Regions from separate parts of the Paraburkholderia sp. BL6669N2 genome, predicted to be linked through region 2. Evidence: riboswitches for the same ligand, from Rfam matches in the RefSeq annotation. Region 2 holds a riboswitch; the other holds the start of a gene.

Region 1 (11,384 bases), 1.2 Mb from region 2:
AGGGTAGCCGCCTGGAAGATACACAGCGTCGGTGTGTTCCGGCAGCGCTTCGTCGGCGAGCGGCGAGAAGAAAGCGACTTGCACGCCGAGCGTTTCCAGCAGTGCGACGTTCGCCGGATAGATGAACGAGAACGCGGCGTCGCGCGCAATGGCGATCGTCTTGCCGTCAAGCAGGCGCGGCAGGATCTCGGGTGTCGGCGTGCCGAACTCGACCGGCGGCGGCAATTCGGCGAGCGCGGTGCGTCCTAGAGTGTCAGCGGCGTGATCCAGCCGCGCGTCGAGGTCGTCGATTTCTTGCGCCTGATGCAAGCCGAGGTGACGATCGGGCAGTGCGATTTCATCTCTGGCAGCAATGTGTCCGCACCAGCGCAGATCCGGCGGCAACGCTTCTTCTAGCATCTGCGCATGCCGCGCGGAGCCGACGCGGTTGGCGAGCACGCCGTAAAACGGCACCTGCGGCCGGAATTGCGCGAGACCGAAAGCGACCGCGCCGAAGGTCTGCGCCATCGCCTTCGCCGAAATCACCGCGAGCACCGGCACGCCGAATGCGGTGGCGAGATCGGCGCTGCTCGGCGTGCCGTCGAACAGACCCATCACGCCTTCGATCAGGATCAGGTCGGCTTCGGCGGCGGCTTGCGCGAGCAGCGTGCGGCAGGCGGCTTCGCCGACCATCCACAGATCGAGCGAGAGGACCGGCGCACCGCTCGCGCGCGCCAGAATCATCGGATCGAGAAAGTCCGGTCCGGTCTTGAAGACGCGCACGCGTCGCCCCATCCGCCGATGGTAGCGCGCGAGACCCGCCGTGATCGTGGTCTTGCCTTGACCCGAAGCGGGTGCGCTGATGAACAGGGCGGGGCACGCGGCCATCGCTCAGAACTCCACGCCGCGCTGCGCTTTCACGCCTTGCTCGCGATATGGATGCTTGACGATGCGCATTTCGGTGACGAGGTCGGCGGCTTCGATCAGCGCGTCCGGCGCGTGACGGCCGGTGACCACCACATGCAGCATCGGCGCGCGCGCGTTGATTACCGACAGGACTTCGTCGAGCGGCAGGTATTCGTACTTGAGCACCGTGTTCAGCTCGTCGAGGATCACCATCTGGTACTCGCCGCTTTCGATCATGCGGCGCGCTTCGTCCCAGCCTTTGCGCGCGGTCGCGATGTCGGCGTCGCGGTTCTGCGTGTTCCAGGTGTAGCCGTCGCCCATTGTGACGAAATCGCAGTTGGCGATCGCGCCGAGAAAGTCGCGCTCCGAGGTGTGCAGCGCGCCCTTGATGAACTGCACGACGCCAAGACGCATGCCGTGGCCCAGCACGCGCACGGCCATGCCGAATGCGGCAGTAGTTTTGCCTTTGCCCGTGCCGGTATTGACGATCAGCAGGCCTTTTTCGACGGTGGCGTTGGCCTGTTTTTTCTCGTGGCCTTCGCGGCGGCGCTCGGTCATGCGTTGATGCGATTCGGGATCGGTCTTCATGGCAGGTCCTGTTGCTGTGTGTCGTTGTCTGGGTGTTCGGCGCGAGCGGCGTGAGCGGTGGTTGAGGCGATCGCCACGGTGACGCCGGCATAAACGGTTTTGCGCACGAGGAGCGTGGCGCGAGGCGCATTACCTATGACGGATTCACCGAGCCCGGCTGCGACGTCGGCCACAGTGCCAAGCAGCGCGCACGGCTCGCAGACGCCGTCCACGCCGAGATGCTCGCGCGCTGCCGCCGAAGGCACCGCGACAGGCAACGCCGCGATCTGTTCAAGGCTGAAGAACGTCAGCGGCAGCGCATGACGCGCGCAGAATTCGAGGAGGCCCGCTTCGCGGGCTTTGGTATCGAGCGAGGCGACGGTGCGGATTTCGTCGAACGAATGCGCGCCGAGCGCGCTGCGCACCGCGGCTTCGATCTCCTCGGCCGAGCTATGCAAACGGCAACCGATGCCGACGCTGAGCGTTTTCATCGCGTATCCGTTCCGTCCGCGAGCGGCGTTGCAGCGCGTTCCGCATGCGCCGCCTCACGCGCCAACGCGAGCGACGCCACACCGCCGATCACCACGATCGCCGGCGACCCAAGTCCGGTACGCGCGACGGTGTCGGCAAATTCACCGAGGCGCGCAAGCGCGTGGCGTTGCTCGGGACGCGTGGCCGATTCGATCGCCGCGCACGGCGTGTCGGCGCTCATGCCGGCCGCAAGCAACGCGCCGACGATATCGTTGAGCCGCCGCATGCCCATGTAGATCACGAGCGTCATGCGCGTGGCCGCGAGTGCGGCCCAGTCGGGCTCGCCGCTGCCCGCGCCGTGCCCGGTGACGAACACGACGCCCTGCGCATGATCGCGATGCGTGACCGGAATCCCGATCGCCGCGGGCGCCGCGATTCCCGCCGTGATGCCGTTGACGACTTCCACCTCGATACCGGCCGCGTGCAGCGCCTGCTGTTCCTCGCCGCCCCGGCCGAACACGAACGGGTCGCCGCCTTTCAAACGCGCGACACTGCGCCCGGCCCGCACATGTTCGAGCATCTGCGCGACGATGCCTTCCTGCGGTGTCGACGGATGACCGCCGCGTTTACCTACGTAGACGACCAGCGCATCAGCGCGCGCGAACTGCAGCACCTCGGGATTCACCAGATCGTCGACCAGCACCACGTCGGCTTGCGCCAATGCACGGGTGGCCTTGATGGTCATGAGTTCGACGTCGCCGGGGCCGGCGCCGATCAGCCAGGCGCGGGTCATCGCGGCGTGCACGGCGGGCGCCATGTCGTGACAAGCGGGAAAGGGTGAAGCGCGAAGGGTCGCCAGACGGCGGACGTTGGGGTCATGCAGTGCTACGGATTCAGGCATGGCGCAATGCGTGGTTCGTAGCGAGTTTCACACGAAACTCGCCTACGCGGACACTCTGCGTCGTGCTTTAGCGCCTTCGCATCCGTCCCTCGCGGATTCCGGCGGCCGGCGGCGTGATGTTGCCCTGAGGTTCGCCGCCTCCGCGTCTGGCCGGTATCCGGGCTGGCGGCCTCACGCGCTTTGCCTTCCCGTCCGCATTCGCTGGAAATTGCCGGACAGTGGCTTAAAAAACGCATGCGCGGCGCGAGTCGATTCAACATCGCGCCGCAGGTCGCTTACCGTTGCGGGGACAGCACAGGTTAAGCGCATGGCGCGCTGCCTGTTTCCCGTTTAACTGCACACGCGAATGCATGTGCGGGCACCAAACGCGCGCATACGATAGCACATGGCGCCCCGTCCGATAAGCGCTTGCGGCCTGGGGTTTCCTTGACGGCACCGGGCGGCGGGCCTACACTCGCACGCACTTTGGTGCTCGTGTGCGCGCTCGTGCGCATGCAGTTAAACGGGAAACAGGGTGCCCACCTGCCATGGATCGGGCCAACCTGTGCTGCCCCCGCAACGGTAAGCGAAATGTGGTGCTAACTGCCGTGTCGAACGCAGTCGGTTAGCGCCGCGGAGCCGGCTTCGATGTCCACGCGCAAGGCCGCGTCGGCATATCACCACTGGGCGAGAAATCACTCGTCCGGGAAGGGGGAGCGGCGCTTTCGCCAGCCCGGATACCGGCCAGATAACGAAGGACGAACGCCGCGGGGATGCGGCGCTGCGTTCATGACTCATTCCCGCTTTCTGCTTTTCTGTTGTCGCGGCAACGCCGACTTTCGTCCCCGTGTTTTGTTATGGTCGTGGCTGGCCGGGCGTGTGCTCTGTTTGCCTCGGCATGCGCTGAAAACACGCCGGCGTGCACGTGCAACTCCTACGGATGGACCTCACGATGCAAACTCAAATGCGCAAGATCCCCGTCACCATCGTCACGGGCTTTCTCGGCAGCGGCAAGACTACGCTGCTGCGGCATATTCTTCAGCATGCGGGCGGCAAGCGCATCGCGGTGATCGTCAACGAATTCGGCGAGCTCGGTATCGACGGGGAAATCCTCAAGGGTTGCGGCATCGGTTGCGATGAAAACGGCGTCGAAACCGAAGGCCAATTGTATGAACTCGCGAACGGCTGCCTGTGCTGCACCGTGCAGGAAGAGTTTTTCCCGGTGATGGAAAAGCTCGTTGAGCGCCGCGATCAGATCGATCACGTGCTGATCGAGACGTCGGGTCTGGCGTTGCCGAAGCCCTTGGTGCAGGCGTTCAACTGGCCGCAAATCAAGAACAGCTTCACCGTGGATGCCGTGGTCACCGTGGTGGACGGCCCGGCCGCCGCGAGCGGTCAGTTTGCTGACAATCCGGTCGCCGTGGATGCGCAGCGCAAGGCCGATCCGAATCTCGATCACGAGTCGCCGCTGCACGAACTGTTCGAAGATCAGTTGTCCGCGGCCGATCTGGTGATTCTGAACAAAACGGACTTGCTCGACGACGCGCAGCAAAGCGCGGTAGAAGTTTCGATCCGCGAGGAAATTCCGCCGCAAGTGAAGATCGTTCGCGCGCACATGGGCCAACTTGATCTGCATACATTGCTGGGCCTCGAAGCGGCGTCGGAAGACACGATCCACTTGCGCCACGATCACCACGGCTCCGCCGACGACGCCGACCACCATCACGACGAGTTCGACTCCGTGGTCGTGCAGGCGAATGCGTCGTCGCGCGAGGCGGTGATCGCCGCGCTGCAACAGCTGGTCGAAACCAACACCATCTATCGCATCAAAGGCTTCGCGGCGCTGCCGGGCGCGGCGATGCGTCTGGTGATTCAAGGCGTTGGGCGGCGCTTTGACAGCTATTTCGATCGACGCTGGCAGGCCGGCGAAAGCGGCCCGAGCCGCTTCGTGCTGATTGGCGAAGACCTCGATCAGCCGGCGTTGCAACGTGCGTTCGACGCGGCGCTGGGCGTGCCGTCGAGCGTCGAAACGCAACAGGCGTAAGCGCATATGCATTTGCTGCGCACCACGCCGGGCGGTTTTGTCGACGACACGCAAGGCGTGATCCGGATCGATCAGCAGCCCGCGGATATCGTGGTGCTCAGCTCCGCCGATACCACGCTGTCGCTGCTGGCGAGCGTTTTTCCGCGGCTGGGCGAAGGCTTTCCGAGCGTGCGGCTCGCGAACGTCACGTATTTGCGGCAACCGGCGTCGGTGGATTTTTATCTCGAAGACGTCTTGCAGCATGCGCGCGTGGTGGTGGTCGATCATCTGGGCGGCGAAGCGTATTGGCCTTACGGCATCGAGCAGGTGGTGGCGCTCGCCGAGCGCAAGCAGCAGACGCTCGCGATGTTCTCCGGTGATCTGCAGGAGGATCCGAACCTGCTCGCGCGCAGCACGGCAAGCGCGGATCTGTGCCATCAACTGTGGCGCTATCTGCGCGAAGGCGGCCCGCAAAATGCCGAGGCGTTCCTGCGCTGTATCGCCCACCGCGCCTTCGGCTGGGGACGCGAACCTGCGCCGCCGCGCGCGTTGCCCGCCGCCACGCTCTACCATCCGGAACGCGATATGCCGACCATGGCCGACTGGCAGTCGCGCTGGAAACCGGGAGCGCCGGTCGCGGCGATCCTGTTTTACAAGGCGCATCTGAAGGCCGCCAACACGGCCGTGTTCGACGCGCTGATCGACGCGCTCGAATCGCAAGGTCTGAATCCGCTGCCGATCGCGATTACCTCGCTGAAAGATGCGATGAGCCGCGACGTCGTGCAATCGCTGTGCGCGCAGCACGAGGTGGCGCTGGTGCTGAATACGACCGCATTCGCCGCGTCCGCGATCGACGACCCCGAGCCGCTCGCGCTCGCCGGCGACGCCCCGGTGCTCCAGGTGATCCTGAGCGGCGGCAATCGCGACGATTGGGTCAAGGACAATCAGGGTCTCAATTCGCGCGATATCGCCATGCATATCGCGCTGCCGGAAGTGGACGGCCGCATCATCACGCGCGCGATCAGTTTCAAGGGACTCGCGTACCGCTGTGGGCATACTCAGGTCGACGTGGTGCGTTATCAGCCTGACCTTGAACGCGTGGGCTTTCTCGCCGAACTGAGCCGCCGCTGGTGCCGTTTGCGTTCACTCGATAACGCGGACAAGAAACTCGCGCTGATCCTCGCCAACTATCCGATGAGCGAAGGGCGCATCGGCAATGGCGTGGGACTCGATACGCCGGCTTCGGTAGTCGGCATTCTGTCGATGCTGCGCGACGAAGGTTATCGTCTCGCCGATTTGCCCTCGGGCGGCGACGCGTTGCTGAAAAAGCTCACCGAAGGCGTGACCAACGATCCGGTCGTGCGCGATCTGCGTCCCGCGCTGCAAAGCCTCGCACTCGACGACTATCTCGCGCACTTCAACGCGTTGCCCGCCGAAACGCGTCAGGCGTTGAACGCGCGCTGGGGCGCGCCAGACCAGGACCCGACGCTGCGACGCGGCCGCTTCATGATCGCGGGCTGGCGTTGCGGACAGGTGTTCGTCGGCATTCAACCGTCGCGTTCGCGCGAGCAGGGCGACTACGCGAGCTATCACGACGCCGAACTCGTGCCGCCGCATGCGTATCTGGCGTTCTATTTCTGGTTGCGTCACCACTTTGGTATCGACGCAATCGTGCATGTCGGCAAGCACGGCAATCTCGAATGGCTGCCCGGCAAAAGCGTCGCGTTGAGCGACACCTGCTGGCCCGATCTGATTCTCGGGCCGATGCCGCATCTGTATCCATTCATCGTCAACGATCCGGGCGAGGGCAGCCAGGCGAAACGCCGCGCACAGGCTGTCATCATCGATCATTTGATGCCGCCGCTCACGCGCGCCGAAAGCTACGGGCCTTTGCAGGACCTGGAGCGGCAGGTCGACGAATATTATGAAGCGCTGATGGTCGACCCGCGCCGCTCGAAGCTGTTGCGGCGCACGATTCTGGCGACCATCGTCGACCATAAGCTGCATGAGGAACTGAGTCTCGCCGCACCGAACGGACAGGACGACGAAGACGCGCTGCTCACGCGCGTCGATGCGTGGCTGTGCGAGTTGAAGGAAGCGCAGATTCGCGATGGTTTGCATACGTTCGGGCAATCGCCCGATGGCGTGCAGCGACGCGATACGTTGCTGGCATTGGGGCGTTTTCCTGTCGGTGACGGGCAAGGCGGCAAGGCCGGCTTGATCGATGCACTGGCGCGTGATCTGCAGATGGATCATCTGTTCGATCCGTTGTCGGTGGATTGGGCGGCGGTGTGGGACGGTCCGCGTCCCGATGTACTTCAGCGTGTGAGCGATGCGCCGTGGCGGCACTGTGGCGATACGCGTGAGCGGCTGGAGTTGCTGGCGGCTGAGTTGCTGCGAGACGTGTGCGGAGATCGAACGCAAGCATCGGTAACCACGATGGCCGCCGGCTTGCCGCAAGCGGAGCAAGTGATCGAACGTCTGCGTAACGACGTGCTGCCGCGGCTCGACGCCTGCGGTCCGCAGGAAATGCTTCAGCTAAAGCGCGGCCTCGAAGGCCGTTTCGTGCCGCCCGGGCCGAGCGGTTCGCCGTCGCGCGGCCGGCCCGACGTGCTGCCCACCGGCCGCAACTTCTATTCCGTCGACACGCGTGCGGTTCCCACGCAGGCCGCCTGGTCGCTCGGCTTGAAATCCGCCCAGCAACTGATCGAACGGCATTTGCAGGAGAAGGGCGACTATCCGCGCGCCATCGGTCTGTCCGTCTGGGGCACCGCGACCATGCGCACCGGTGGCGACGATATCGCCCAGGCGCTCGCGTTGCTCGGCGTGCGGCCGAAGTGGGCGCCGGGCAGCCATCGCGTGACCGATTTTGAAATTATGCCGATCGAGGCGTTCGACCGGCCGCGAATCGACGTCACGTTGCGGGTGTCCGGTTTCTTCCGCGATGCCTTCGCCAACGTCATGCATTTATTCGACGCCGCCGTGCAAGCCGTCGCCGAACTCGACGAACCCGAGGACCTGAATCCGATTCGCGCGCGCGTGCTGCGCGAACGCGATGCGCTGATCGCGCGCGGCATGGACGCCGCCGAAGCGCGCAAGCGCGCCGGCTGGCGCGTGTTCAGTGCGCGGCCCGGCGCCTACGGCGCGGGTCTGCAGGACATGATCGACTCGCGGCAATGGCAAACCGACGCCGATCTCGCGAACGCGTATCAGGCGTGGGGCGGCTACGCGTACACGCAAAAGAGCGCGGGCGAAGAAGCGCGTCACGCGTTCGGCGCGCGTCTCGCTGCAATGGACGTGGTGCTGCAGAACCAGGACAACCGCGAGCACGACCTGCTCGATTCGAACGATTACTACCAGTTCCAGGGCGGCATGGTCGCCGCGGTGCGGCATCTGGCCGGCGATCAGCCGAGCGTGTATCACGCCGACCACAGCAATCCTGCGGCGCCGCGCGTGCGTACGCTGCATGAGGAGATCGCGCGGGTGATCCGCTCGCGCGTGGTCAACCCGAAATGGCTGGATGGCGTGAAGCGTCATGGGTACAAGGGCGCGGCCGAAATCGCCGCGACCGTTGACTATCTGTATGGTTACGATGCGACGGCGCGCGTGATCGCGGATCATCAATATGCGCTCGTGACCGACGCTTATCTGAACGACACAGACACCCGCGAGTTCTTGCAACGGCACAATCCGCACGCGTTGCAGTCGGTCTGCGAGCGCCTGCTCGAAGCCATGCAGCGCGGTTTGTGGCAGGCGCCCGGCGACTATCGCGCGCAAGTCGAACAGCATCTGCTTGCGAGCGAGCAGCAGATCGAAGGGATGCAAACATGAATCCAGCGATGAGCGCGGCTGCCGCGCGGCCCGTTTTTCCCTTTGCCGCGCTGATCGGCCAGGCGCCGTTGCAGCAGGCGCTGCTGTTAGCCGCCATCGATCCGGGGTTGGGCGGCGTGCTGGTTACCGGGCCGCGTGGCACGGCGAAGTCGACCGCGGCGCGCGCGCTGGCTGAGTTGCTGCCGGAAGGGCAACTGGTGAATCTGCCGCTTGGCGCCAGCGAAGATCGTCTGATCGGCACGCTCGATATCGAAACCGTGTTGCGCGACGGTTCGGTGCGCTTCTCGCCCGGCCTTCTTGCGAAAGCGCATCGTGGCGTGCTGTATGTGGATGAAGTCAATCTGCTGCCCGACGCGCTTGTCGATGCCTTGCTCGACGCGGCCGCGAGCGGCGTGAATACCGTCGAACGCGATGGCGTATCGCATAGCCACGACGCGAGCTTCGTGCTGATCGGCACGATGAATCCTGAAGAAGGCGAACTGCGGCCGCAATTGATCGACCGTTTCGGCTTGATGGTCGAGTTGCAGAACTGTTTCGAACCGCTCGTGCGTCAGGCGATCGTGAAAGCGCGGCTGGCGTTCGATCTCGATCCGCAGGGTTTTCGTGCGGGCTGCGCGCAGCAGCAGGCGGCCTATGTCGAGCGGATTCGAGTGGCGCGCGAAGCGCTGCCGCAGCTCGCATTCGACGACGCCGTGCATGCGCATGTGAGCGCGCTGTGCATCGACGCCGCCGTGGACGGTTTGCGCGCCGATCTCGTGATGCTGCGCGCGGCGCGTGCGTTGGCGGCGCTCGAACAGGCGGCTACGGTGACGGCGGAGCATGTCGATCGGGTGGCTGAGGCGGTGTTGGCTCATCGGCGGCATGTTCGCGAGTCGCCTGCGGCGGGTGAGACGCGTGAGAGTGACGGCGAACGGGAGGCGCCTGCCGGGAGCCGCTCTTCATCCGCGCAAGGCAATGCGCAGCCGGCCGCCGCGACCGGCGATAGCGACTGGGGCTACCTCGCGCCCGAGCCGGCCGCAACCACGCACGTCAAGGGCGTCATTCCGCTTAACGTAAAAAAACGCTGAGCCATCGGAAGGGCGCCGCCGCTGACTTGCGCAGCGGTTTTCGATGGCTGCAAGGCGCGGGCACAGCTGCCGGTCCGCGCGGGCGTTTGCGCGGCGAGCCGGGCAAGCGCATCGACTGGCCGGCCACACTCGGCGCGAAACGCCAGGATGCGCTGCGCGCCGGGCATCTGCATTTCGTGCGCGAGGCGCCGCGCGGCGGCGTGCTGCACTGCTTCGTACTCGATTGCTCGGGTTCCATGCTGGCCGGGCAGCGCCTCGCGCTCGCCAAGGGATTGCTGATCGCCTTGTTCGACCATGCAAGCGCGGCGCGAGCCGAGGCGGCGCTGGTCTGTTTCGGCGGCGCCGGTGCGGATGTGCGTTTCGGCCCCGCTGTGCCGCGCTGGTGGAACGAGCGGTGGCTGAGTCCAGTGGGCGGCGGAGGCGGCACGCCACTGACGGCAGGCGTTCAGCGTGCATCCCAGCTGCTGGATCGCTGCGCGCGCCGCAAGCCCGGGCAGCAACGCTGGTTGTGGATTCTGACCGATGGCCGCACGCGTGACATGCCGGCGCGTCCGCCGGATGCGGACGAGGTGGTGTTCGTCGATTTCGAGCGCGAAGCGATCCGGCTGGGCCGCTGCGAAGTGCTTGCCGATGCTTGGGGCGCGCGGCGCTTGACGCCGGAAGAACTGATGCTCATGGGCTGAGCGGCTCGCGGGCCGTGCCGCTCACGGGCGAGCGCTTATTTCAGGCCGTTCGACCAATACACCACATCGTCCTGACGGTCGAATACGAAGACTTTCATCGCCATCTGCTGGGCTGCATCGAGTTGATCGAGTTCGAGCCCATGCGTTGAAGGCTCGCCGGAGCCGCGGCCTTTCTGCACGTTGCGGATCAGCGCCGTGGTTTCGATCTCCATGTCGAGATCCTTCGACTTCAGGCGGAACGCAACGCGCAACCGGTCGCCGACGGCGCCCAGAGTCCACGAGGCGTCCAGCGACATGCCAAGCGCGCTGATGCCTTTCGCGAGTCCAAGGCCCTCATACGATTCCCCGCTTTGACCGATGCCAAAACGCACCGCAAGGTGCGCGCGGACGCGGATCGATTTGCGTTCGCGCAGGCGGCGGACCACGCCGGGCTTCGACAGCACGACGTAGTCGAACGGCGTGCGGCAGATCGCTTCAATCGTGCAGACGAAACGGAACACCGCATGGCTGGCGATCGCGACGATCTCGATGTTTTCGCCGATGCCCAGCGGGAAGATGCGGCCTGCGTGTATCGGCGGAGTGACGAAGAGCGAATGATTCGGCGCGAAACCGATGATGCGGCACGGGTGCATGGGCGCGCCGCTGCCGAGCTGCGAGCGCACACCGACCAAAGCACCGATTTCCAGATGCATGTCCTTGAGCGTCAGTGCGCCGTTGGGATCCGCTTGCGGCTCTGCTGGCAGTGGCGGTTGCGCGGTCGCGTCCAGTAAGTCGCCGCGCTGCGGACGGAAGTGCCCGAACAGGAATTTGCGCTCGTCCGCGGTCGCCACGATGGTGCCGCTGGCGAACAGCAGCGTGCCGTCGGCGTCGACGATCGGCCAGTCCACGGGCGCGCCTACTGGCACCTGCTCCGGATTCAGCGCTGTCGTCTGCGCTGCGGATGAGGCTTCCTCGACGTGTTCCTCGACTGGATTGTC
Region 2 (11,384 bases):
CCCGTCCTGAGCATGTTATGTATCGTGCATCAACACGGGCCACCGGGCTGGCGTCGGCGCAGGCATAAAAAAGCTTGCGACGGGCGCGGGCAACGCGAGCGCGTCTGCAGATCAGGAGGGGAATTGTGCCGACATGCAGAATCAATGAGAGGGTCGTGTACGCAGCCGTGACATCGGACAAATCCGGGAACGCGCAGCAAGCGACAAGATAAAAAAGGGCGACCGGAGTCGCCCTGAATGGTCACGCAAAACACCTGCCCTGTCCCAATGATGCGGACAACCGGAGGCCGTGTGCCAGCAACCAGGTTGTTAAAGTCGAACGGAACAGATGTTTGTTGCTCTTGAGCATCGCGGGCGAGTTTATCCACAGAAATTGTTCGCAAGCCTGTGGATAACCACCCCACAACCGCCCCAACTCCTTGACGCAGAACCCATCTTGACCACTGCGCGCAAACTGCGGAGAGCGAAGCACGGCGAGCAAACCGCCGAGCGCAACCACCGAAGCGGCCGCACTCGTCACGCCGATCAAGCCGACTTCACCGCCGGCCGTCCTGCCACCCGCATCAACGCAATTCGCTCGACCAGCGCGCCAAACAGCAGCCCGATCGTCGCCCACATAATCGCCTGCATACCGAGCGCCGCGACGCGGAATTTCCACAGCAGCACCGCCGGGAAAGCCTCCGGCACTTCGTTGATCGCGGGCATCGACAACTGCACCGCCGCGATGATCACGATGAACACCACTGCCCCCACGATCGAGCCGTTCCAGGCGCCAAGTTTCATCGCCGCACGGCGCCGCACCTTGAGCGAGAACACCATCGCCGCCAGCGAGATCGCAATCATCAGGAAGAACAGCCCCGTGCGCGTCCCGATCGTCTCAGGGTCGCCGACCGAGGGCGGGTTCGCCGGATACTTCAGGTTCGGCACGATCGCGAGAGCAATGAACGCGCCAAGCGCAAGCCATGCGGACAACGCGCGCGGGCTCAACGCGCCCACTCGCCCATAAGCGTAAGCGAACACCAGCGAGAACAAGCCGCCGAATGCCGCGCCGTAAGTCAGCACGCCAGTCAACAAGCCGATTCCCCGCTGTGTATCGCGGCTCACCATCTCAGGCTCGGGCGCCTCGCCTTTCGCGGCCTCGGCCTTTTCTTCGAATGAAATCGCCTGATTGACCTGCGGCTCGCCCACTACCCGGGCGAAGCCGAACGTGAGGAGTCCCGCGGCGATGCCTGCAAGCATCCCGCGTACCAACAATTTACCCACCATGGTCGACTCCGTTAGTGGCAGGGAAAGCCGAGCAGATGGCGGCCGTCGTGCACGAACTCATGCACGTACATGCCCGGCACCAGCGAGGTGGCGCCCTGTTCCGCACCCACGAAGTAAAGCGCGAGCAACAACAGCAAACCGCCGAACACGACCCAGGGCAACAACTCGCGCAGCGGAATCGGCGTGGGTTGGGCAACGGGCTGATTGGCGGGATCGAAAACAGCTTCGGTCATGATGGACATCTCCTGGGGTAACGCGCCCCGATTGTCATTGCAGAGGATTGGTGCGAAGCTCAGGTCTGGCTTTCGGCTTGTGCTGCCGATTACAGTGGCGCGACCGCGCCGGGCTCTCACCGGCTTCCGCGCTTCGCAGTCCCGCTATTCTACGCGCTAAACTTCGGCACCCGGCAACGCAAAACACACGTTTCATGCCGCCGGCGTTCGGCTTCGGGGCGTGGCTTGACAGGACATGAACGGAATGGACACAAGGCTGTTACTGGTCAGCCACGCATCGACCGCGGCCCAACGCGCAGGCCGTTTTCCCGCCGACGACCCACTTGACGCCCGCGGACTCGCCGAAGCCGAAACCCACGCCGCACGCTTGCGCCTGGCGATCGCGGATGACGCGCCGGCTTTCGTCAGCCCGGCCGCCTGCGCGCGCGAAACGACGACGGCGCTGGGTCTCGCGGCATCGGTCGACGCCGGTCTGGCGGATCTGAACTACGGCACATGGCAAGGACGGCGGCTCGCCGACCTCGCCGCCGAAGCGCCGCAAGACGTCGCCGCCTGGACGCGCGATCCGAACGCCGCGCCTCACGGCGGCGAGTCGTTCAGTCAACTCGTGAAACGGGTAGGAGGATGGCTCGAAGCGTTGTTAGACGGCGAGACGGATCGTGCGTCGTCCCATGTTCGCGACGTGATCGCCGTCACCCACGCGCCGGTGCTGCGGGCAGCGATCGTGTACGCGCTCGGGGCATCGCCCGCGGTTTTTCCGCGCATTGAAATCGCGCCGCTTTCGATCATCGAGTTGCGGCACTCGTCGCGCGGCTGGACATGGTGGCCGGCGACATACTAGCCGCTCTCGCCGGGTGGCTTATTTACCCGACACCACCAGACGCAGCTTGTTCGACCCGGTCGGCGTCAGTGTGATATCGGTCCTCTTACCCTTCGCGCCCAGATAAAAGTGCTGACGTCCCGGCGAATTCTGATCGTGCGTCGCGTCCGGCAGACACGATGCGACGTCCGCCGCGACAGCTTGCAGCGCGTCGGCATTCGAGCCGGCATCGTGATGCGGCGTCCACGTGCATTGATAGGCACCGTGACTCGCAGAACATTGCGCGTCGTCGCCGTAAGGTTGCGCGACACCCTTGCCGTCGTCCGATGTCAATGAGGCGAGCCCGCCAGGGGCCGCCGCGACGATCCGCTTCAGGGATGTGCAAGGGCTAGGCGCATCGTCGGCATACGCACCGCCGGTCAGCAAAACGCCCAGCGACGCAGCGGCGAGCGCGGTGGCAAGCAATCGGGTTCTGTTCATGTCGGCGCGGTCCTTGAAGTCACTCGCAGTACCAGCGCGGTAGCACGCTTCATGCCCATGAGCGCTGACTAGTCAAGACCGCGCTTCAGTCACCATCATTACAATCCAGTACCGAACAAAGCCGCCAGCCCCTGCGCCGACCCGAAAATCCCCTTGGCATCGTGCCCGACACCATCGATCACATACGTCCGATGCTTCGCCAATCCTTGGGGATGCCGCAACGCCATATAGCGCGCGTAAGCCAGGCCGCGCCCGAGCCGGTGTTCACCTTGCGTCAGCGCGGCGCACGAGCGGTCGAGCGCCGGATGCTGTGGATCGCAATCCGCGCCGCCGAGCAGCACGGTCACGTCACGCTGCGCGTAACGCGCTTCGAGCGTGGCCGCTGAAGCCGCGTCGCGAGAGCAAGCGGGCAAATCCTCGAGCCCATATTTCCAGCGATTGAACGACGGACACCTCGCCCGATCGAACGCCGCAAACTCGCCGGACACAGCGGACGCAACCGACCCAACCGGCCGCATTGCATCAAAGTACACATACGACGAAGGATTCGCGACCACATAGCGCAGCGCGATACCGCGCGCCGCGAGCGACGCCTCGTCTCGCGCTACTACCGCGTAGCGCTGCACGACCTGCGCGCCGCCCGAGTGTCCCGCGATCACCACCTCGGCGAGCGACGCGAACTGCTCGCGCGACGCCAACGTGTCCACAATCGCGTCGAGCACATCGAACGAACTGATCGGCGCGGGACCTTCGGCGTTCTCGCCGGCCATCCAGCTCGTCCAGTCCCAATGCAACGTGGACGGCGGCAGCTCATGCGCGTCGACATCCGCGCTCGCGAGAAATTGCGGCACGATCAGCAGCGTATCGGCCGCGCTGCCGCCGGCGAGCGAGCACGAACGCTGCGCGAGTTCGAAATACGTGTCGCCGTTGCGCAAGCGGCCATGAATCAGAATCACGGCGCGTTGGACATCGCGCGTCGGCGCGAGCCAGTCGCCGTTGGAAAACACCGGCACGGTGCCGCTGCCGGCTCGCGTCGTGACGCTCAGATGCCGGCTCGCAACGACCGCGACCGGATGTTCATTCGGCGCGCGTTCGTCGTCTGTGATGAAAGGCTGGGTCATGCAATAGGCTCGTGGTCGATCAATGAGTGGCGGGTCTAGCCGCCGCGCCGCTCGACATGCGTCCGGCGCGCGTGAAGTACACCATCGCGAGCGACACGAAGCCGGCAAAAATCAGGTAAAACGCGGGCGTGAGGCTGCTGCCGGTCACGCGCGTCAAGCCGGTGATGGTGAGCGGCGCCATGCCGCCGAACAGCGTCACCGCAATGTTGTACGACAGCGCCACGCCCGCCGAACGGCTGCGCACGGGGAACAAGGTCGCGAGCATGCCGGGATGCGCGCCGGACATCGCGGCGAGGAACAGCGTCGCGATCATCTGCGCGATGAACAGGTGCCCCGGCGTCGGATTCGTCACCACGAAGTGATAAAGCGGATACACGCAGACCATCCACGCCATCACGATGGGATAGAACAGCCGGTATGCGCCAAAACGATCGGCGAGCTTGCCGGACAGCGGAAACAGAAACAGATTCAGCACACCGGACACGAACGCGCCGAGCAAAGCGGTGGACAACGGCAAATGCAATTGCCGTTCGACATACACCGAGAGATAGGAATGCCAAACATAATTAGTCGCCGCCCCGACGATAATCACGCCCATCGCGCAGATCGCCGCGTCGCCGTTGTCGCGGAAGAACTGGCGGATCGTGACGCGCGGCGGTTTGTCCTTGTGTTCGAGCAGCCGCTCGAACTCCGGTGACTCGGCCACGCGATGCCGGATAAAGAAGCCGAACGGCCCCGCCAGCGCGCCGAACAGAAACGGTAAACGCCAGCCCCACGCCACCAGTTGCTCATGCGTGAGCTGCGTGGTCAGCAGATAGCCGACGCCGGACGACAGCAGCAACGCGAACGCCTGGGCCGACATGTTGAAGCTGCCGTAGAACATCTTCTTGTGCGGGGGCGCGTACTCGACCAGCATCGCGGAAGCCGTCGCGAACTGTCCGCCCACGGATAGCCCCTGCAATAAGCGCGCAAGGACCACCAACAGCGGCGCACCGATGCCGATGCTCGCATAGCCCGGCGTGAGACCCATCAGCAATGTACTGGCCGCCATCGAAATGATCAGCAGCGAGAGCGCCTTGCGGCGCCCAGCGCGGTCCGCGTAGATGCCGAGCAGAATGCCGCCGATCGGCCGCACGATAAAACCGACGGCAAACGTCGCAAGCGTCAGCATGATCGACACGAAGCCGCTGCCGCCGGGAAAGAACACTTGCGCGATGATCTTTGCGAAGTAGCCGTAGATCAGAAAGTCGAACCACTCGAGTCCATTCCCGAGCACGGAGGCGAAGATCGCGCGCCGCACCATCGACGGACTCAAGCTGTTCGCTGCATCGGCTCCAGCCGCGGCACCGTCGCGCTGATTGAAAGTCGCTTCGCTCATTGCCCGCATCCCGGAGTGTCGAACATTGCTGACAGCGCGCATACCGACGTCAGCATGCGCGCACCGTCGTGCCCCACGCCCGGCACGATATGAAAGTGCTGCTTCAGGCCGTCCGGATGACGCGACTGGATATACCGGTAGTACGCTTCGGCGCGCGCCGCGCGTTGCGGTCCTTGCGCTTCGGCGGCACAGGTTCTGTCGAGCGCGCTCTGCTGCGGATCGTCATCAGCGCCGCCGACGAGGTAGTCGACCTGGCGCGACGCGTAGATCGCTTCGAGTTGCGCGGGCGTGCGGTCGTCGAGATACGGCGGCCGGTTGTCCATGCCGTATTTCCATTGATTGAAGTCGGGACATTGCGCGGCATCGAACGGCGCGGCAATACCTTGCGCGTTAGGCCGTTGCGCATCGAAATACGCATACGTGGACGGGCTCGCGACCACGTAACGCACGTCGATGCCTTCGCCGGTCAACGCGGCGATATTACGCGCCGCGACGGCGTAGCGCTGCACGACCTGGCCGCCGCCCGAATGCCCGGCGAACACCACATGCCGCAGATTGGGGAATAGCTTGCGATCGGCGAGCCGCGCGACGATCGCATCGAGCACCTCGTAGGAACTGATCGGAAGCGGCGCGCGCGCCGCTTCGCCGCCCATCCAGGCGTCGCCGGTCCAGCGCAGCAAGTCGGCAGGCTCGTCGTGTACGCGCGTGTCGAGCGTGGCGAGGAACTGCGGCGCGATCAGCAGCGTGGCGTCGGGGTCCGCGTGTGCGGTGTCGCGGGCATTCTGAGCGGTGCGAAAGTACACGTCCGCATTGCGCAGCTTGCCGTGAATCACGACGACCGCGCGCGTCACCTGCGGCTGAGCAACGTTCCAATCCTTCGACAGATACAGCGGGAATTGCGCTTGCCCTTGCGGCGTGGCGAGCGTGAAGCGCGTGTTGGAGATCGTCGCCACCGGCTTCAGATGCGGCTCGTAAGCATGGACCGCGAACGCGGATTGCGCGAACGTCATCAGCACTGCCGCGCCTGTCGACATACACAACGCCGCAATACGTCGTGAAAGATTCAAAGTCATCCAGCTTGCTCCTGATAACCGTGCGCAGTCTTGAACGCGGCGCATCGTCAAATCCGTCGTAGGGAAACCGAATACTCGGAACCGGAGGCGAATACCGACCGTCACGCCGGCCTGATTCGGACGGAATGCGATGGACGAGATCGTAGGAGCGGACATGGTAAATGTAAAATACCTGTTTCATGCACCATTCATACTTAGTATGTATGGCATCGAACCGGCCTTCATGCGCTGGTGAGGAGACGAAACACCATGGAGCTGCGGCATCTGCGTTACTTTCTGGCGGTCGCCGAAGAAGGCCAGTTCACGCGCGCGGCAGAAAGGCTAGCCATGCAACAGCCGCCGCTCTCGCAGCAGATTCGAACGCTGGAAGAAGAGATCGGTTTCGAACTCTTTGTGCGCATGCCGCGCGGCGTCACCTTGACGCCGGCCGGTCAGGCCTTCGCGGAAGACGCGCAACGCCTGCTGCAAAATCTGCAGCAGTCTGTCGAAAAGGCGAGCCGGATTGCGCGTGGAGAACTCGGCACGATTTCGATCGGACTGACCAGTTCCGCGTCGTTCCATCCATTCACGACTGAGGCGATCCGCGCGTTTCGCGCGGTCTGCCCCGAGGTCGCCGTGGACCTCGCCGAGTTCAACGCGGCGGAGATCATCGAGCGTCTGGCCGCGGGCCAGATCCAGGCGGCGTTTCTACGCAAGCCGGTCGACGCCCGCGAGGGCGTGGCGTTCGAGTTGCTGCTCGACGAACCGATGGTCGTGGTGTTGCCGGTGGGTCATCCGTTGCTCAAGGGCAAGAAGCGGCCGCAAGTGTCGCTCAAAGCGTTGGCGCACGAAGACTTCATTTTGGTCCGCCGTCCGGGCGCACCCGGCATGTATGCCGACATCCTCGCCGCTTGCCGGCAAGCGGGCTTCGTCCCGCGCATTGCCCGCGAAGTGCCGCGCATGGCGTCGGGCATCAACCTCGTGGCGGCGGGTCTGGGCGTGACCTTGGTGCCCGCTTCCATGCAGCGTTACGACCAGGTGGGCACCGTGTACTGCACGCTCGCGAACCCTTCGAAACTCAGCGCGCCGCTGCACCTTGCCTATCCCGCGGCACTGCACAACAGCGCGGCCACGCGCTTCATTCAACTGGTGAAGGAGCGCGCCGGCGCATGAATCCGTCAACCGGCACGGATTTTGCATTCTCGCCGTACCGGCTGAATAACCAACAGCCATCCATCGACGTCAAATACGCTACGCCATGTCAAACAGACAAGCCGCCGACAAGCCGGGCCGCCTTTCCTCAGGAATCGATGGAATTGACGACATCCTGGGAGGCGGTCTCACGCCCCATCGCATGTACCTTGTGGAAGGTGCGCCCGGTACAGGTAAAACTACCTTGGCCTTGCAATTCTTACTCAAGGGAGTCGAAGAGGGACAGAGAGGTTTGTACATCACGCTCTCCGAGACCCGCGCCGAACTGATCGCGGTAGCGCAAAGCCACGGCTGGGATATCGGCGGCTTCAACATTCTGGAGCTGGTGTCGGACGAAGGTCTCGACCCGCAGTACGAGCAGACCGTGCTGCACCCGGCCGAGGTCGAACTCGGCGAGACGGTGCGCAACGTCATCCAGCAGGTCGAGGAACTCAAACCCTCGCGCATCGTGCTAGACAGCCTCTCCGAATTGCGTCTGCTGTCGCAGAACCCGCTGCGTTACCGGCGGCAGATTCTCGCGCTCAAGCGCTATTTCGCCACCCGAGAATGCACGGTGCTGCTGCTCGACGACAATTCTTCGGAGCCCGGTGACGTTCAACTGCACAGCATCGCGCACGGCGTGGTCAGTTTGGACAATCTGGTGCGCGACTATGGCGGCAACCGGCGGCGCACGCGCATCGCCAAAATGCGCGGCATCAAATTCCGCGAGGGCTATCACGACTTGACGCTCGACACCGGCGGCATCCGCGTGTATCCGCGCCTTGTCGCGGCGGAACACCACGCGCAGTTCGACACAGAGGCGGTCAGCACCGGCACGCAGGGACTCGACGCGTTGCTCGGCGGCGGTCTGATCCCCGGCACCAATGCACTGATGATCGGCCCTTCGGGCGTCGGCAAGACCACTACGGTGGTGTCGTGCCTGATCGCCGCGCTCGAGCGCGGCGAGCGCTGCGTCTACTACGTGTTCGACGAGACACTCGTCACGTTGACGATCCGCTGCGCGACGCTCGGCATGCATCTGGCGCCGCACGTCGAAAGCGGTCTGCTGACGCTGCGGCAGATCGATCCGGCGGAGATCTCGCCCGGTGAATTCGCCAGCGATGTCCGCCGCTCTGTCGAGCAGGACGGTGCGCGCTTTGTCGCGATAGACAGTCTGAACGCTTATCTGCAGGCAATGCCGGGCGAGCGCTATCTGCTGCTGCAAATGCACGAACTGCTCGGCTATCTGAACCAGCAAGGCGTGATCACGATGCTCGTGCTGGGGCAGCACGGCATCATCGGCGAGGTACAGACCGATATCGACATCAGCTACCTGAGCGACGTGGTGGTGCTGTTCCGCTACTTCGAACACCACGGCGAAGTGCTCACCGCCGTGACGGCCGTAAAGAGCCGCGCCAATGCTCACGAGCGCTCGATCCGCCAGTTCCGGCTCGGCAGCAATGGCGTGGAAGTCGGCGAGGCGTTGCGCGACTTCGAAGGTGTGCTCTCCGGACTGCCGGCTTATCGCGGCAACACTGCACTGCTCGGTGCGACGAACCGCGTCCTCGACACGTCCGGGCAGTAGGCTATGGAGCAACGCGTCCTTATTCTTGCGCCGTTTGGCCGCGACGCCGATGTGATTGCCGAGGTGCTGCACAAAGATCAACGCCTCTGCGTGGCATGCCGCGATGCCGATGCGCTCACCGCTGAACTCGACGCCGGTGCGGGCGCCGCGTTGATCGCGGAAGAAGCGCTCACGGGCAACCATGCGGCCCGTTTGTTCGAGTGGCTGGAGCAGCAGCCCGCGTGGTCGGATTTCCCGATTATTCTGCTCGCCGCCTCACGCGTCGGACATCGCTCGGAACGCGGCCTCGAAGTGCTCGAACGGCTCGGCAACGTTGTCGTGCTTGAACGTCCGCTGAATTCGGAGACGCTGCGGCGCGCGGTGGCGTCGTCATTGCGGGCACGCGCGCGGCAATATGAATCGCGCCGCCATCTCGCCGAGCGGATCGAAGCGCAAGAAGCACTGGTGCAGTTGAACGACTCGCTGGAAAGCCGTATCGCCGAACGTACTCAGGAACTCGCCTCCGCCAACAATCGGCTGATGATGGAAATACACGAGCGCGCCAAAGTGCAGGCGGTGCTCGTGCAGTCGCAGAAAATGGAGGCGCTCGGGCAACTCACCGGCGGCATCGCGCACGACTTCAATAATCTGCTGAACGTCATCATGGTGAACGCCGAGCTGATCGCGCGAGTAACCAGCGATGAGCGCCTTCGCAGCATGGCCGCCACCGTCAAGCGCGCGACCGAGCGCGGCGCGAAACTAACGGGACAGTTGCTCACTTTCTCGCGCAACAGCAACCTCGATCTGAAAGCGGTGGACGTGGTGGCGCTGCTGCAAGGCATGCGCGACATCATTACGGTGTCGCTCGGATCGAGCATCCGTTATACCAACGAGTTCGAAGGCCAGGAGATGTGGACTCAGGCCGACGCCAATCAACTCGAACTGGCCATTCTCAATCTCGCCATCAACGCGCGCGACGCCATGCCGGGCGGCGGCCAGCTCGGCATTCGCGTGAAGCAGCGCGAGGCGCCCGATCAGACACTCGCTGAAGGCCGCTACGTGGTGGTCGAAGTCGCCGATACCGGTTCGGGTGTGCCGCCCGATGTGGTGTCGCGCGTGTTCGATCCGTTCTTCACCACCAAGCCGATCGGCAAGGGAACGGGACTCGGCTTGAGCCAGGTCTACGGCATTGCGAGGCAGGCCGGCGGCACCGCGCGTCTGTTCAGCGAGGAAGGCGTGGGCACCACTGTCGAACTCTGGCTGCCGTTGCGCGAACGCGTGGCGCCGCAGGCCGAAGCGGCGTCGAATGCGGAAGCGAACGTGATCGGCGAAAAGCGCGTGCTGGTGGTCGAAGACGACAGCGAAGTGCGTGCCATGCTGGTCGAGTCGCTGAGAATGCTCGGCTACACCGTGACCGAAGCCGCCGACGGACGCGCGGGTCTGAACCGTTTGCAGGACGACAAACCGGACCTGCTGATGGTGGACTTCGCGATGCCCGGCATGAACGGCATCGACGTGATCGCCGAGGCGCGCAAGATGCGCGAGGATTTGCCGGTGATCCTGGCAACGGGTTATGCGGACGTGGACATCTCCGGGCTGGCGGTGAAGCGCTGCACGATCTTGCGCAAGCCTTTCCAACTGGACGATCTGGCGCGGACGGTCAGGCTCGGGCTGGCGGCCTGAGTCACGCCGACGTAACGAACCTGCGCGCATGCCGACGCGCGCAGCCGTGCCGTATCGTCATAAAAAATTCCAGAATCAATAGTTTGCTAACGAATTTTTTGGAAATACAATACCGGCCATGTCGAATCTCGATGCCTTACGCCGGACAGTCAGCAGCACGCTGGTCGTCGCCGCCCGAAAATGGCGGCGCACGAGCCACGGTGTGCTCGCGGCCTTCAATGTTTCCGAGGCCTGCGCCACGCCGCTCCTCACCGCCAGCCGGCTCGGCGCGGCCGTGCGCCAGGTCACGCTCGCCGATCACATCGGTATTGAAGGGCCTTCGCTCGTGCGGCTGCTCGATCAACTGTGCGCCGCGGGCCTGATGCGTCGCGACGAAGACCCCGAAGACCGGCGCGCGAAAACCGTGGTGCTCACCGAAGAAGGCCGCGCCGTCACCGCGAAAATGGAAGAAGAACTGGTCACGCTGCGGGCGCAAGCGTTAAAAGGCGTTTCGCGCAGCGACCTGGAAGCCACTTTGCGCGTGCTGGCCGCGTTCACGGCCGACGCCGGCGAGCGCGCCGATCAGAACAGCGATCGCAGCGGCGATCCGGCGTAAC

Evidence for each region. Region 2 has a riboswitch for cobalamin ahead of B0G80_RS35230 (CbtB-domain containing protein). Riboswitches for the same ligand answer to the same signal wherever they lie in the genome.
Region 1: it holds a riboswitch for cobalamin, as region 2 does, so the genes downstream of both, cobA (uroporphyrinogen-III C-methyltransferase) here and B0G80_RS35230 (CbtB-domain containing protein) in region 2, are expected to answer to the same signal.

The regions. Positions count from the first base shown of each region.
Region 1 covers NZ_QUNA01000002.1:1,620,423-1,631,806, reverse strand. Annotated here, with positions in the region: gene B0G80_RS29800 (cobyrinate a,c-diamide synthase) at 1-867, opposite strand, end outside; gene cobO (cob(I)yrinic acid a,c-diamide adenosyltransferase) at 871-1,473, opposite strand; gene B0G80_RS29790 (cobalamin biosynthesis protein) at 1,470-1,943, opposite strand; gene cobA (uroporphyrinogen-III C-methyltransferase) at 1,940-2,716, opposite strand; cobalamin riboswitch at 2,955-3,205, opposite strand; cobalamin riboswitch at 3,274-3,567, shown strand; gene cobW (cobalamin biosynthesis protein CobW) at 3,756-4,847, shown strand; gene cobN (cobaltochelatase subunit CobN) at 4,854-8,657, shown strand; gene B0G80_RS29770 (ATP-binding protein) at 8,654-9,724, shown strand; gene B0G80_RS29765 (VWA domain-containing protein) at 9,811-10,407, shown strand; gene B0G80_RS29760 (flagellar brake protein) at 10,443-11,384, opposite strand, start outside.
Region 2 covers NZ_QUNA01000002.1:2,842,036-2,853,419, forward strand. Annotated here, with positions in the region: gene B0G80_RS35225 (CbtA family protein) at 526-1,266, opposite strand; gene B0G80_RS35230 (CbtB-domain containing protein) at 1,278-1,499, opposite strand; cobalamin riboswitch at 1,538-1,680, opposite strand; gene B0G80_RS35235 (histidine phosphatase family protein) at 1,744-2,340, shown strand; gene B0G80_RS35240 (hypothetical protein) at 2,359-2,799, opposite strand; gene B0G80_RS35245 (alpha/beta hydrolase) at 2,898-3,920, opposite strand; gene B0G80_RS35250 (MFS transporter) at 3,940-5,298, opposite strand; gene B0G80_RS35255 (alpha/beta hydrolase) at 5,295-6,371, opposite strand; gene B0G80_RS35260 (LysR family transcriptional regulator) at 6,621-7,523, shown strand; gene B0G80_RS35265 (ATPase domain-containing protein) at 7,609-9,126, shown strand; gene B0G80_RS35270 (response regulator) at 9,130-10,788, shown strand; gene B0G80_RS35275 (MarR family winged helix-turn-helix transcriptional regulator) at 10,907-11,383, shown strand.